One region of the Variovorax sp. P4_B11 genome, then DNA from elsewhere that is predicted to be linked to it. Evidence: predicted binding sites of a transcription regulator. Region 1 holds the regulator's gene; the other holds the start of a gene.

Region 1 (7,563 bases):
TTGCCGCGCAGCGAACTCGCCCGCCTGACCCAGATCGACTACGACCGCGAGATGGCCTTCATCGCCGAATCCATCGGCGACGACGGCCTGCCGGAAACGCTGGGCGTGGCCCGCACCATCTGCGACCCCGACAACGTGGAGGCCGAATTCGCGCTGGTCGTGCGCTCGGACCTCAAGGGCGGCGGGCTCGGCAGGCTGCTGTTCGAGCAGCTGATCGCCCATGCGCGCAGCCGCGGCACCCGGCGCCTGGCCGGGCTGATCCTGCGCGAGAACACCCGGATGCTGAAGCTGTCGCGTGCCCTGGGCTTCGTGCGCGCGCCCAGCGAGGAAGAATCGTCCGACGTGTTCCACGTGGTCATGAATCTGGACGAGCCCGCGCCCGGCGCCTGAGGCGCCGCGAAGAAGGCGAAGCTCAGCGGCACCAGATCTCGATCTGCTGCGCGAGATCCATCCGGAGCGCCTGCAGGGCCACCGCGGCGAGCAACACGCCCGCCAGACGCGTGCCCCACTGCTGCGACATCCGGCCGCCCCCCGAACGCAGACGCTCGAACAGCCACGGCGCCAGCAGCAGCGACACGGCACTGCCAGCCGCGAACGACGCCATGACGGCCGCGCCCTCGAGCACGCCGTTGCTCAGGGCCGCCAGCATCAGCGCCGAGTACAGGAGGCCGCAGGGCATCGCGACCCACAATGCACCGGCCGCCAGCACGCCGAAGGGGCTGCGGGTCATGGGCCGCAGCCGTGCCGCGGCCCATCGTCCGAAACGATGCGCCCACGCCGGTTGCCGGCCCGAGGCGGCGAGCAGAAGGCCCCAGGCGAAGACGAAAACATGCAGCAGCATCCAGGCCGGGCGCAGCGCGCTCAGCTGCCCGCCCGCCAGCGCCAGGCCCTGCACCATGGCGGCAGCCGCTGCCCCGGCAGCCGCATAGCCCGCCACGCGCCCGGCGTGAAACAGCATCCCCGCCGGCAGCGAACGGGCCGAGGGCGCCAGCACGGCGGCGCCGCCGCCGACCGGCGCCCGCACCAGGCGGACCACGCCCGCGCAGGCGGCACCGCACATCGCGACGCAGTGCGGGCCGCCCACCAGCCCCATCACCAGCGCGGAGGCCAGCAGCGCCGCCTGCATGGCTCAGTTGTCCATGGCGCTGCGCGCCACCCACAACGCATGAAACCGGCGCAGCCCAATGCCAGGGATACCGCGGAACCGGCTTTGCCGGGCCGCTGGTATCGCCCCCTCGAGGGGGGCGCCGCAGGCGCTATCGGGGGTGGGCTTCACTTCAGACGATGCGCGAGAAGCGCGTCCGGTTGCGGTCGGCCTGCAGGTAGCGGTCGAACACCATGGCGATCGCGCGCACGAAGAACCAGCCGAGCGGCGTGACCTCGATGTGGCGGTCGCTCAGCAGCACCAGCCCCTGCGCCTCGAGCGGCTCGAGCGCTTCGAGTTCGGCGGCGAAGCACTGCGCAAAATCGACCAGGTGCGCCGCACCGATGGTTTCGAAGTCGACCCGCCCCTGGCACATGATCGCCATGATCACGGACCGCCGCAGCACGTCGTCGCGCGTCAGTGCCAGGCCGCGCACCACCGGCAGCCGCCCCTGGTCGAGCAGGTCGTAGTACTCCTCGAGCGTCTTGGCGTTCTGGCTGTAGGTGGCGCCGATGCGGCCGATCGCCGACACGCCGAGGGCCACCAGGTCGCAATCCGGCTGCGTGCTGTAGCCCTGGAAGTTGCGGTGCAGCCGACCCTGACGCTTGGCCACGGCCAGGGCGTCGCCGGGCAGCGCGAAATGGTCCATGCCGATGTAGACATAGCCGGCCGCGGTGAGCGCGGCGATCGAGCGCGACAGCATCTCGACCTTGGTCGCCGCGTCGGGCAGGGTCTCGGTGGCGATGCGGCGCTGCGCCTTGAAGCGCTCGGGCAGGTGGGCGTAGGCGTAGAGCGCGATGCGATCGGGCCGCAGCGCGCAGACCTGCGCCAGCGTGCGGTCGAAGGACGCGGCGCTCTGGCGCGGCAACCCGTAGATCAGGTCGACGTTGACCGAATCGAATTCCAGCCCGCGGGCGGTGGCCATCAGGTCGAAGACCTGTTCGGCGGGCTGGATCCGGTGCACCGCCTTCTGCACGTCGGGGTCGAAGTCCTGGACGCCGAAGCTGAGCCGGTTGAAGCCCAGCGCGGCCAGCGTCACGAGGCGCTCGCGGTCGACGGTGCGCGGATCGATCTCGATCGAATGCTCGCCGTCGGGCGACAGCGTGAAGGCATCGCGGAGCATGGCCATGAGCTGGCGCAGGGAGGCGTCGTCGAGAAAGGTGGGCGTGCCGCCGCCGAGGTGGAGCTGGCGAACGACTGCACCGCGGCCGAGCTTCTCGACCTGCAGCGAGATCTCGCGGGCCAGGTAGTCCAGGTACTCGCGGCCCTTGCTCTTGTGCTTGGTCACGATCTTGTTGCAAGCGCAGTAGTAGCAGAGCGATTCGCAGAACGGGATGTGCACGTACAGCGACAGCGCCCGGGCGCTGGCGCCGGCCCCGCCGCGCTGCTCGAGCGTCTGCGCATAGTCCTCGGCCGTGAAGGCGTCGACGAAGCGGTCCGCTGTCGGATAGGAGGTGTAGCGCGGCCCTGCCACGTCGAATTCCTGCAGCACGGCCGGCGTGGGCACCGGAACGGACGGTGTGAGAACGGGAGCGGAGGCAATGAGCATCGCGGACGGCGGCAAGGGCTTTGGTGTGTCACTATGCCGCTGTCGCGACCCGCTAATCTTGACCTGGGTCAAGCATCCGGCCCAGCCCCCATCGGAGAATCCCCGCATGACCTCGACTGCATCAATGAAACCAGAAAATATCAAGGTCGCCTGTTCCAACTGCAACCTGCGCGAACTCTGCATGCCAGTGGGCCTGGCGCCCGGTGAGCTGCAGCGCATCGACGATATCGTCGCCACGCGACGCAAGGTCAAGCGGCGCGAGACCCTGTTCCGCAACGGCGAACCCTTCACTTCGCTCTATGCGATCCGCACCGGCGTCTTCAAGACTCGGGTCACCAGCGAGGATGGGCGCGACCAGGTCACGGGTTTCCAGATGGCCGGCGAGATCATCGGGCTGGACGGCATCGTCAACGACCAGCACACCTGCGACGCCGTGGCGCTGGAGGATTCCGAGGTCTGCGTGATGCCCTTCGACCGCATCGAGGAGCTGTCGCGCGAGGTCACGGCGCTGCAGCGCCACGTGCACCAGATCATGAGCCGCGAGATCGTGCGCGAGCACGGCGTGATGCTGCTGCTCGGCAGCATGCGGGCCGAGGAGCGGCTGGCGGCCTTCCTGCTGAACCTGGTGCAGCGGCTGCATGCGCGCGGCTTCTCGCGCTCCGAGCTGGTGCTGCGCATGACCCGCGAGGAGATCGGCAGCTATCTCGGGCTCAAGCTCGAGACCGTGAGCCGGACGCTGTCGAAATTCGCGGCCGACGGCATCGTCGAGGTCGAGCAGCGCAACGTGCGCATCCTCGACCCCGAAGCACTCCGGCACATCGTCAATCCGCCAGGTTGTTGATCTCCCGCGCCGGACGGGTCAGCATCAGCGTCAGCGCGCCCGACCCCACGGCCAGCAGCCAGAAGGCGAAGAAGCCGACCGTGTAGACGGCCTGCCGCGAGGCCCCGAGCGTCTCGCCGCGCCAGTGCAGGTCGCCCGGGTCGACCAGCGCGAACACCAGCACCTCGAGCGCGCAAGCCAGCAGGAAGGCCGGCCAGAGAATCCACATCCAGCGCTGCGCTCGCATGGCCTCAGCGCCTCGGGCCCGGCACGTCGGCGCCCGGCGTCACCGCGTGGTTGCGACCGGCCACCGCCGGCATCAGCTTCTTGTCGGGCAGCGTGCGGTTGATTTCCACGCCCTTGCGGTAGTAGTCCTCGTCGACCACCGGATCGGGCGTGCGCAGGGCCAGCCACAGCGTGGCGAAACTCGCGATCACCACCACGCCCGGCCCGCCGATCACCATCCACACCAGCGGAAAGCGGTACCAGGGCGGACAGGGGCGGAGCGCGTCGTTCTCGTCGGTCATCATCGTCTCCTTGGAAGCCAGGGGATTCATCGCGGGACCAGGAACACGGCCTTCTCGGACACGCTGCCCAGGCCGCCTTCCGCACGGACATCGAAGTGCACCTTGTGCGAACCGGCCGGTGCCGCGCCATAGGGCAGCTGCAGCCGGACCGCCACCCAGCGCGACTGCGCCGGCGCGACCTCGACCACGGGTTCCGAGGACACGTGCAGCCCTTCGAGGCCGCTCGCCTCGATGCGATAGCGCTGCACCTGCTCGGTGGCATTCATGATCTGCAGACGATAGACATTCTCGAGCTGGCCGCCCTCGACGATGCGCGCCAGCGACGCGCGATCGCGCACCACGTCGACCTTGAGCGGCGTGCGCGTCACCAGGCTGGCAAGCAGGCCGATGCTCAAGGCGGCCAGGATCGTGGTGTAGATCAGCACCCGCGGCCGCAGCACGCGGCGCAGCACCTGCTGCGGCGTCCAGCGTCCGGCCATGCCGTTCTGGGTGGCATAGCGGATCAGGTCGCGCGGGGTCTCCATCTTGTCCATGACGATGTTGCAGGCGTCCACGCAGAGGCCGCAGCCGATGCATTCGTACTGCAGGCCCTGGCGGATATCGATCCCCGTGGGACAGACCTGCACGCACAGCTTGCAGTCGATGCAGTGGCCGAGCGCCGGCGCCGTGGCTGCCCGCGCCTTGGACGGCACGCCGCGCGGCTCTCCGCGCGCGGTGTCATAGCTGACGATCAGCGTGTCGCGGTCGAACATCGCGCTCTGGAAGCGCGCGTAGGGGCACATGTACTTGCACACCTGCTCGCGCATGAAGCCGGCGTTGCCGTAGGTCGCGAAGCCGTAGAACAGCACCCAGAAGATTTCCCAGGAGCCCATGCGGGTCTGCAGGAACTCCATGGCCAGCTCGCGGATCGGCGTGAAGTAGCCGACGAAGGTGAAGCCGGTCCAGAGCCCGATCGAGATCCAGACCACATGCTTGAACCACTTCTTGACCAGCTTCTCGGTCGAGAAGTCGCCGCTGTCGAGTCGCATCCGCGCGATCCGGCTGCCTTCGATCTTCTCCTCGACCCACATGAAGATCTCGGTGTAGACGGTCTGCGGACAGGCATAGCCGCACCACAGGCGGCCCGCCACCGCGGTGAACAGGAACAGCGACAGGGCCGAGATCACCAGCAGCCCGGTCAGGTAGATCAGGTCCTGGGGATAGAGCACCAGCCCGAACAGGAAGAAGCGCCGAGCGCCGAGGTCGAACAGCACGGCCTGGCGCTGGCCCCACTCCAGCCACGGCAGTCCGTAGAACACCAGCTGCGTCGCGAACACCAGCGCCCAACGCCAGCGAGCGAAATAGCCGCTGACGCTGCGCGGATAGATCTTCTTGTGGGCCGCGTAGAGTCCGACGCTCTCCTCGGCCACCGCGATCGGGATCACGGTGCGCGGCTTCTGTGGTGTCGGTTCGGTCATGGAAGCGCTCATCGGGGAACTCAGTCCATCGGCTTCATTGCGTCGCAGCGGCCGGCTTGTTCGACAGGCCCCAGACGTAGGCGGTCAGCACATGGATCTGCGCCTCGGTCAGGCGGCCCTGCTGCGCCGGCATCTGATTGGTCTTGCCGCCATTGATCATCGCGATGATCGCCTCCTGCCCGTAGCCGTGCAGCCAGATCTTGTCGGCCAGGTTCGGCGCACCCAGCGCGGGGTTGCCGACGCCGCCGATGCCGTGGCAGGCTGCGCAGGCCGTGAACTTGCTCTTGCCGAGTCCGGCGCGCACCGAGTCGTGCGGGCTGCCCGACAGGCTCAGCACGTAGTTGGCGAGGTTCTTCACGTCCTCGGTCGATCCGACCGCTTCGGCCATCGGCGGCATCACGCCGATGCGGCCGAGCGCGATGGTCTCGTGGATCTTCTCGGGCGTGCCGCCGTGCAGCCAGTCGCCATCGGTCAGGTTCGGAAAGCCCTTGCTGCCGCGCGCATCCGAGCCGTGGCACTGCGCGCAGTTGTTGAGGAACAGGCGCTCGCCGATCGCCAAGGCACCGGGATCGGTCGCCAGGCGCTCGACCGGCTGGGCCGAGTAGGCGGCGTAGACCGGTGCCAAATCGGCATTGGCCTTCTCGACCTCCTTCGCGTATTCGCCCTGGGTGCTCCAGGCCAGCGTGCCGCGGTAGCTGCCCAGGCCCGGGAACACCACCAGGTAGCCGATGCCGAACACGATGGTCAGCACGAACAGTCCCATCCACCAGCGCGGCAGCGGGTTGTTCATCTCGCGCAGGTCCTCGTCCCAGACGTGGCCGGTGGTGTTGTCGGTGCTGGCCGGGCCGCGGAAGCGCGCGGTCCACCACAGCAGCAATGCGCAGGCCAGGATGCCGCCGAGTGCGATGGCGGTCACGAAGTGCGACCAGAAGCCGCTGGTGAAGTCACTCATGAGGGGTCCTCTTCGAAGGGGAGTCGAGCGGCCTCTTCGAAGGCCTTCGCGTTGCGGCGCGAATAGGCCCAGACCAGGATGCCGATGAAAGTGGCGAACGACGCCAGCGTGGCGGCGATCCGCAGGGTGGTGATGGTGTCCATCGTTGCGCTCCTGCTTACTTGAGTGCGAGACCGAGCGACTGCAGGTACGCGACGATGGCGTCCATCTCGCTCTTGCCCTTGACCTCGGCCGCCGCAGCCGCGATCTGCGCGTCGGTGTAGGGCACCCCGACCCGGCGCAGCGCCGTCATGTGGGCCGCGGACTCGGCGCCGTCGAGCGGCGTCTTCTCGAGCCAGGTGTAGGCCGGCATGTTCGACTCGGGCACCACGTCGCGCGGGTTGTTCAGGTGGATGCGGTGCCATTCGTCGCTGTACTTGCCGCCGACCCGTTGCAGGTCGGGACCGGTGCGCTTGCTGCCCCACTGGAAGGGGTGGTCGTAGACGAATTCGCCGGCCACCGAGTAATGGCCGTAGCGCAGCGTCTCGGCACGGAACGGCCGGATCATCTGCGAGTGGCAGTTGTAGCAGCCCTCGCGCACGTAGATGTCGCGGCCCGCGAGCTGCAGCGGCGTCAGCGGCTGGACGCCGGTGACCGCTTCGGTGGTCGACTTCTGGAAGAACAGCGGCACGATCTCGACCAGGCCGCCGACCGCGATCACCAGCAGGATCAGCACGATCATCAGGAAGTTGTTGGTCTCGATCTTCTGGTGCGAGAAGCCGGCCGGGGGGGTATTCGAACTCATGGTGTGTCCTCAGGCGTGGGCAATGGCGGTCTGCGGAATCGGCGACGGCCTGGAGAAGCCCGAGATCACCGTCATCCAGACGTTCCATGCCATCACCAGCATGCCGCTGAGATACAGGACGCCGCCGAGCACGCGCACCACGTAGTAGGGATAGGTCGCCTTCACGCCTTCGACGAAGGTGTAGGTCAACGTGCCGTCGGTATTGACGGCGCGCCACATCAGGCCCTGCATCACGCCGGCGATCCACATCGCGGCGATGTACAGCACGATGCCGATGGTCGCCATCCAGAAGTGCAGCTCGATCGCCTTCACGCTGAACATCTCGGTGCG
Region 2 (7,563 bases), on a different contig from region 1:
GAACAGCGCTTCCTCAAGCGCAACGTGCAGGGCGAACTCGTCTCGCGTGCGCTCAATCCGATCAACTGGGGGAACCTGTGGTCGACGGGCTGGGGCCGTTCGGAATTGGCGGCCGCGTACTACGACGAGATCCTGTTCAACGGTGCGACCTTCGGCGACCTCAACCGCGGCGTCGGACCGTTCATCATCGTGTCGGCGACCGACATCTCGACCGGCACGCGGATGCCCTTCAATCAGACCGTATGGGACGTGCTGTGCTCGGACCTCGATGCCGTGCGGCTGTCGCGCGCCGCCGCGGCGTCCTCGGCTGTCCCCGTGGTGCTCTCTCCGGTCACCATCAACAACTACGGCGGAACCTGCAACCACGAAACGCCGGCCTGGATCAAGGCATTCACCCAGACCGCGAATCCGCCACGGCCCGCAACGCGTGCGATACGTGAACTGAAGGAAACCGAACCCTACAACGACAGCGTCCATCGGCCCTATGTCCATCTCGTGGACGGCGGTGTGTCCGACAACCTGGGGATGCGCGGTGTACTCGACGCGCTGGAGTTCCTCGAAGCCTTGCATGAAAAGGGCATGCCGACCCCGCTCGACGGTGCGCGCAGGATCATCGTGCTCGTCGTCAATTCGCTGTCGTCGCCCCCCACCACATGGGACGAGTCGGAGGTGCCGCCCGGAACGGTGCAGGTCCTGCTGAAGGCCAGCGGCGTACCGATCGATCACTACTCCTACGAGGCGGTCGAGCTTCTGAAGGACATATCGGCGCGCTGGGAAACGGGGCGCAGGATCCGCAAGCTCGCCGGCTGTTCGAGCGGCAAGAGCTCACCGATCTGCACCGAGGTGCGTGTCCCGGAGGCGGAGATCTTTGCCATCGACGTGTCCTTCCCCATGCTGAAGGACAAGGCGGAATTCGATTACCTGAACCAGCAGCCGACGTCGTTCGTCCTGCCGGACGAGGCGGTGGATCGGCTGCGCGCCGCGGCAGGGAAGATCATCCTGGCATCGCCCGAGTTTCAGCGGCTGCTGAAGGACCTCGGTGCAACAGTCGTGGGCGGGCCGGGCGCGCCATAGGGCGGCGAGAACGACGCGGCGGAAAGCTCGCCGGTCGCTCAGCGAGCTTGCTGTCCGCGCCCGCGCAGCCGCGCCCATAGCGCTCGCAGCCTCCGGGCGCGGTCTTCGAACAGAAACGAGCCGGCAAGCGTGAGCATGCCGGAGACGATTCCCGTCACCACGGCCTCCAGGCGAGGGATGCCGTAGTGACCCGGATGCGAGAAGGAGTCGCCGACCATCGTCAGGATGCCGACGACCAGCGCGTTGCCATAGCGATTCGCGTAGAGCTTCGCGGCCGGCGTGAAGGTCAGGAGCACCGCGAGAATGCCGGTGAACAGGCCGGTCTGCAACGCGAGCGCCCAGTGCGGGATGCTCAGGATGTTCCCGAGGCTTCCGGGCATGCAGGTCATGCAGGCGCTGGTCGGCTGCCAGAAGCGCCGGACGAACAGGATGAAACGACGCTTCCATGGATGCGGCATCACCCGGACCTCGTCAATGCGCCGGGCGCTAGTCCCACACGGGAAGGCTCCGCAAGGCATCGTTCGGCCGGTCGACAATGTCGACGCCGGTGATGCCTTTCCCGTCCGGCAAGAGCTCGACGTCGCAGATGACCTCCCAGGCATGGCTTTCGGTGCGCCGCGCAAGACAGACCTCCTCGCCGGCAGCAATGAGGCTGGTGCATTCGCCGATGCTGATGCGTTGCGCCGCGCCGAGCGTCAACTCCTTCGAACCGAACTCCTTTTCGGCAACCGGATGAATGGCCACGAGATCAATCGTGCCGCCGCTGTAGTGAACAGCGGTAATTGCATGCTGTGCCATTTGCGACCTCCATGGATGGAAGAGTTCAGTAGGGCCGCGGCGGCTGTCGGCGTCCGGCTTCAGGGAGCGTCCATGCCGGGCCACTGCGGATTCCGCCGGGCTGATCTCCAGCACAATACGCCGATGTGCAGCCACTACCAAGCCGAGAAGCGTCGCAAGCAGATCGAAAAGCACTTCGGCATCAAGCTGCCGCCCGGCTGGGAACCGCCACCGGGCGGATTGCACATCTACCCGACGCAGAGGGCGCCGATCATTCGCCGGCCGCCGGAGCGCGAGTCGGGCGACGAGGCCGTGCCGGGCTTCGAACTCGTCGAAGGGCATTTCGGCCTGCTCCCCGGCTTCGCCAAGGCGGTCAGGTATGGCCTCCAGACCTACAACGCGCGCACCGAGACCGTCCGCGAGCTGGCCAGCTTCAAGAGCGCCTGGGCCAAGGCGCGGCACTGCATCGTGCCCTGCGAAGCCATCTATGAACCGGACTGGCGCACGGGCAGCTGCGTTCCCACGCGGTTCACCGCGGCGAACGACGAGACGCTCGGAGTGGCCGGCCTGTGGTCGCCCTGGAAGAACCCCGAAACGGGGGAGTGGGCGCTGAGCTTCACGATGCTCACGATCAATGCCGACGAGCACCCGCTGTTCAAGCTCATGCATCGGCCGGACTCGAAGCGCCCGCCCGAGCAGCAGGACAAGCGCATGGTGGTGATCCTGCCCGAGGCGCGGTACGAAGAGTGGCTCGATTCGCCGCCAGAGCGGTCCATGGACTTCATGAACCCGTATCCGGCCGATCGCCTGGTCATGGCGCCGGAACCGCCCCCGGCGAAAGAGCCGAAGCCCAAGCCGGCCCGTGCCAAGTCGGATCCGCCGCAGCCGTCCCTCTTCTGAGGGCCGTCGCATCGCCGACGTGGCACAGGCGCTGGCGCGCACGACGATGGAGCTCTCGATGCCGACGCGGGTCAGGTCTTGGGACATGGCGACCGCCACGGGCGGACCGTTCACGCCCCAGGAGGTCCCACAGGGCACGCCCCTCCGATCACTGCAACGCCTGGTGGCGCTCGATCGCCACGCCGGCGTCGATCAGCAGGCGCTCACGGCCGAGTTGCTGGTCCAATCCGCCGCGGCGCACGATGTCGAGGACGCCGGGGTTCAGGCCCACCAGCCAGACCTCGGCGTTGCGTGCCATTGCCTGCTCGCCGCTCGCCGTCAGCGCTTGCAGCGCCGAATACTCGATGTCGGTCACGCGGCTCAGGTCCAGCGCCAGCACGCGCGGCCGGTGCTGTTCGACCAATGCGTGGACCTGGTCCGCCACGTACTGGGCATTGAGGAAGTACAGGCGCCCCTCGGGCCGCAGTATCAGCAGGCCCTCGAAGGTCTCGTCGTCGGGGTGCTCGGGCGACAGTGGCCGGAGCACGTTGGTGCCCCGCTTGCGCCCGATGACCGACACGCGCGGGTGGGCGGTCTGGACGCCGAGCCCGATGAGCGACACGATGATGGCCACCACGATGCCTTTCAGCGTGCCGAACACGAGAACGCCGGCACAGGCGATCAGCGCCCAGCGAAACTCCATGTTCCGGACATTGCGAATGGCCCGGAACTCCGCCGGGTCGATCAACCCGATCGAGTAGGTGATGACGACCGCTGCCAGCGTTGCATACGGCATCAGGCCGAGCAGGGGCGCCAGCAGCAGCATCGTCGCCAAGGCCGCGCCCGCGGTGACCAGCGAGGCCTTCTGCGACCGCCCGCCCACGGCGCGCACGACCGCCGTCTGCGAGGTGCCGCCTCCAGCCGGCATCGAACCGAACAGGGCGCCGAGCAGGTTGGCCGCCCCGGTGGCGACCAACTCGCGGTTCGCATCGATCGGAGGTTCGTCCGGGTGGGCAAAGGCGCGGCCTGCCGCGATCGTTTCGGTGAAGCTCATCAGCGCGATGCCGAGAGCGCCCGGCAGCAATTGCTCGACCAGGGCGATGTCCGGCAGCGTCAGGGAAGGGAATCCCTGCGGGATCAGGCCGACCGTCGAGACCCCGAGCGCCTTCAGGCCGAAGAACCACGACGCGGCAATGCCGCCGCCGACCGCGACCAGCGGGGCCGGTGAATGAGGCCACAGCCGCTCCATGCCGATCAGCACTGCGAATGTCGCCACGGCCAATGCAACGGTGAGGAGCGAAGTTTCGGGAACATGGTGCAAGACGCTCAGGACATCGGCGAAGAATCCTTGCTTGGTGATGTGGATGCCAAGGAGTTTCGGCACCTGGTCCAGCACGATCACGAGTCCGACCCCTGCCTTGAAGCCCGTGAGAACCGGCGTGGAGATGAAATTGGCGACGAACCCGAGCCGCATCAGCCGCGCCAGGATCAGCATCACGCCGACCAGCGCGGTCAAGGTGGCAGTGGCCGTCAGGAGCTTCGCGGGGTCGCCGTCCGGCACCACCAGACCGAGCTGCGTCGCGGTCAGGATCCCCAGGGTGGCCGTGGAGCTGACGCTCAGCACGCGCGACGAGCCGAGCAGTGCGTAGACCGCCATCGGAATGAAGGCCGTATAGAGACCCACGGCGACCGGCAGTCCGGCCACCGTCGCGTAGGCCATGGCCTTGGGCAGGACCACCGCGGCCGCGGTGATGCCGGCGATCACGTCGAGGCGCAGTGCCGGCGGGTCCGGCAAGCTCATGGTGGTGGACTCCTCGCTGAGCGAACGAACTCCCCTGCGGCCTCATTCAACCCAACGGGGTCCGGTGAGGCCCTGATCCAGCGCAAGGCGTGGGCCGCGTTCGACCCCCGTCGACAGGGCAAATGGGCATCGCCCCGGCGACGACTTCCTAGGAGGTCTTTGCCTGGCCGTCGAGCCGGCGGTTGGCGTCGAGCGCATAGACGACCTGCTTGTCATCCGCCGACTTCTGATGCGCGCCGTTTTCTCCCGAAGGCAAGGCCGACGTGCCGTAGACCTCCCGTTCGAGTCTCTTCGCGCGCTCCGCGTACATGCGGGCCAGCGCGCCATGGTGCTCGGCGGCGGCCTGGTGCTCGATGCGCGCCATATGCGCCTCTTCGAGCAATGTCATGACGCGCCGCAGGTGGCCGTTTCGACTGGGCTGAAAAATGCTGAACATCAGACCCTCCTTCCATTGGAAGCCTTCGAGGAAATCGCTTTTTACTTCAATCGGGCTTGCCGCGCTTGCGGCCTGGACGAAAGAGGTAGGCTGTCCGGACGAGGGTTGAAGCTCGGGTGCGTTGCGAAATCCGGATGCGTTCATGGGGGGACAGCTGCGTGGAGGGGTGCGAACCGCACCGGCGGCATTGCGGCAAGATCCTCTCGATGGGGCATGGAGATCTGCGCTCCCGCTCTTGTCACGCAGACCGCGGCGGCCTGGATGCCGAGCGCTACGCCGGCGTCGAGGGCTTCGCCTTTGGCAAGGGCGGCGCAGAGCGCGCCGATGAAGGTGTCTCCCGCGGCGGTGGTGTCGACTGCCCGCACGGACAGTGCCGGGAAGTGGCGGCAAGCATCGGCGCCTGCCACGAGAGCGCCCTGGCTTCCCAGCGTCAGAATCACCTGGGAGGGTCCGCGACGGCGCAGCAGGTCGTGACGCAGGTCGACGAGACCACGTTGCCCGCGGTATCGATGACCTGGCCGTCGATCGCGCTGGTCCGCGCCAATGGAGTTGGGAACTGGACAATAAATCCTTCCCCCACGTTGATGATGAGTCCTACGAAAACGCCGTCGTGCTCTGACCTGGAACGAGGCATCAACCTCCGAGCTTCCTTGCGAATGACCAATTAGCTCTTGCGTCGCACTTCTTGGCCGACATGCCACAATCAACAAACGACGAGATCCGTGTGTCCGAAGCCCTTCGAGTAATCGAGAACGGAAATGACCGTGGGTGTAACGCGGAACAGGCGGACCTCGTCCGGGCCCGGCATCTTCATCGGCAGAGGCCCAGCGTCGGGGTATTTCAGCGGCAGCATGCGCAGGACTTTCTCCGCTTCTGCCCGATCATCCACCGCTCGCGCACGAGCGGCCATCGACACGCCGGTGATCGCCATCAAATCCGCCGTGTCGTGATCGATCGTCAGCGAGAGTCGGTCATCTCGCGCCAGGTTTCTTGCCTTCTGACTGTCCAACCCGCAGAGAAAGTACAGGGTCAGGCCTTCGTTCACATAGCCGACGGTCGTTGCCTGCGGCCAGCCATCCGGACGCAGCGTCGCGACTGTCATGATTCGATGTTGATCCAACAGCGCCAGGATTTTCCGTCTGATTTCGTCGTCCATGTATCACCTCCACGAGCGTCAAGAGAGGAGCGTTCAAAACGGATATTCTGGGATGGTGCGGCCGCGCGGCCTTGATTGCGATCAACGCCTGAGCACCTGCTTTGCGGTGGGTCAAACGCTTGTCGCGCGGCCGCGCAATGCTGTGTGCCTGTGCCACCCCAGTGGCAGCGGGAGGCCCTATGTGGGACGCCATCGTGATCGGTTCGGGCATCGGCGGCTTGGCCGCCGCTGCGGCGCTGGCCAAGCGACAGCGCAAGGTGCTGGTGCTGGAACAGCACAGCGTGGCCGGCGGCCTGACTCAGAACTTCCGGCGCCAGGATTGGACCTTCTCGCCCGGCGTGCACTACATCGGCGGCGTCGGCCCCATGCCTGGGCCAGATGGCCAATTCGGTCGCTTGCTCGCCTGGCTGACCAACAACACGCTGCGCTTCACGCCCTGCGCCAACCCGTACGACATCGTCCGTTTGCCCGGCTTCGAATTCGGCATCCCGCACCCGGAATCGGCCTACCACGATGCGCTCATTGCGCGCTTCCCGCAGCAAGAGAGCGCCATCGGACATTGGTTCGAATCCTGCGACGCGGCGCGTCGCAGCGCCATGGCACTGTTCGCCTCGCACGCGATGCCGCACTGGATGGCGTGGGCCCTGAGCCTTTCGCGCGGAGCCGATGCCGAGCACTGGACGCGGCGTACGCTGGCCGACGAGCTTGCGCTGATTTCCGACCCGGCGCTGCAGGCAGTGCTGGGCGGGCGCTGGCCCGACTACGGCGCACCACCGGCGCTGGCGCCCTTCGCGATGCATGCCCTGGTCACCGGCGCCTACAACGGCGGGGCCTACTATCCGGTGGGTGGTCCGGCCCGTTTCGCCCAATGCCTGCTGCCGGTGATCGAGGCCGCCGGCGGGGAGTTGCGGCTGGGCTGCGTTGTGCAGCGCATCCTCACCGAGGGCGGGCGCGTCATTGGCGTGGCCTATGCGCTGGACGGCGAGCAACATGTCGAGTCGAGCCCGCGACTGATTTCCGCCATGGGCGTGGGCAACACCGCGGCCTGCCTCCCGCCCGATTTGGCCGCTGACTGGCAACAGACCATTCATGCGCTGACCCCGGGGCTGTCCTGTGTCTCGCTGTTCGTCGGGCTGGAGGGCGATCTGGCAGCGGCCGGTGCGAGCAGCGCCAACCATTGGATCTTCGAGAGCGACGACATCGGCAGCCCTTGGCAGCGGCCGGCCGACGAGGACGCGCCGGGCATTTTCGTGGCCTTCCCATCGCTCAAGGACCCGGAAAGCCAGGGCAAGCCGACGGCCGAAGTGGTGGCCATGGTCGATCCGCGCGTGTTCGCGCCCTGGCTGGCGCAGCCGGACAGCGAGCGGCCGGAGGACTACCTCGCACTGAAGGCCCGTATCGAGCGCAGGCTGCTGGCGCAGTTCCTGCGCCATTTCCCGG

The links. Region 1 encodes FNR, which switches genes on or off when oxygen is low (the NO sensors DNR and NnrR bind a similar motif). Its sites were predicted from a motif close to TTGATNNNNATCAA; they were not measured.
Region 2: the regulator FNR is predicted to act here: its motif matches at 6,195-6,208, upstream of AC1DYD_RS25845 (phytoene desaturase family protein).

What each region holds. Positions count from the first base shown of each region.
Region 1 covers NZ_JBFUHO010000002.1:158,367-165,929, forward strand. Annotated here, with positions in the region: gene AC1DYD_RS02910 (bifunctional acetate--CoA ligase family protein/GNAT family N-acetyltransferase) at 1-390, shown strand, start outside; gene AC1DYD_RS02915 (sulfite exporter TauE/SafE family protein) at 413-1,126, opposite strand; gene hemN (oxygen-independent coproporphyrinogen III oxidase) at 1,278-2,693, opposite strand; gene fnr (fumarate/nitrate reduction transcriptional regulator Fnr) at 2,818-3,534, shown strand; gene AC1DYD_RS02930 (hypothetical protein) at 3,515-3,760, opposite strand; gene AC1DYD_RS02935 (FixH family protein) at 3,765-4,043, opposite strand; gene ccoG (cytochrome c oxidase accessory protein CcoG) at 4,067-5,497, opposite strand; gene ccoP (cytochrome-c oxidase, cbb3-type subunit III) at 5,532-6,449, opposite strand; gene AC1DYD_RS02950 (cbb3-type cytochrome oxidase subunit 3) at 6,446-6,592, opposite strand; gene ccoO (cytochrome-c oxidase, cbb3-type subunit II) at 6,607-7,233, opposite strand; gene ccoN (cytochrome-c oxidase, cbb3-type subunit I) at 7,243-7,563, opposite strand, start outside.
Region 2 covers NZ_JBFUHO010000034.1:47,773-55,335, reverse strand. Annotated here, with positions in the region: gene AC1DYD_RS25885 (patatin-like phospholipase family protein) at 1-1,074, shown strand, start outside; gene AC1DYD_RS25880 (hypothetical protein) at 1,113-1,532, opposite strand; gene AC1DYD_RS25875 (hypothetical protein) at 1,561-1,872, opposite strand; gene AC1DYD_RS25870 (SOS response-associated peptidase) at 1,996-2,751, shown strand; gene AC1DYD_RS25865 (SulP family inorganic anion transporter) at 2,900-4,531, opposite strand; gene AC1DYD_RS25860 (hypothetical protein) at 4,680-5,111, opposite strand; gene AC1DYD_RS25855 (PfkB family carbohydrate kinase) at 5,108-5,374, opposite strand; gene AC1DYD_RS25850 (pyridoxamine 5'-phosphate oxidase family protein) at 5,671-6,123, opposite strand; gene AC1DYD_RS25845 (phytoene desaturase family protein) at 6,303-7,563, shown strand, end outside.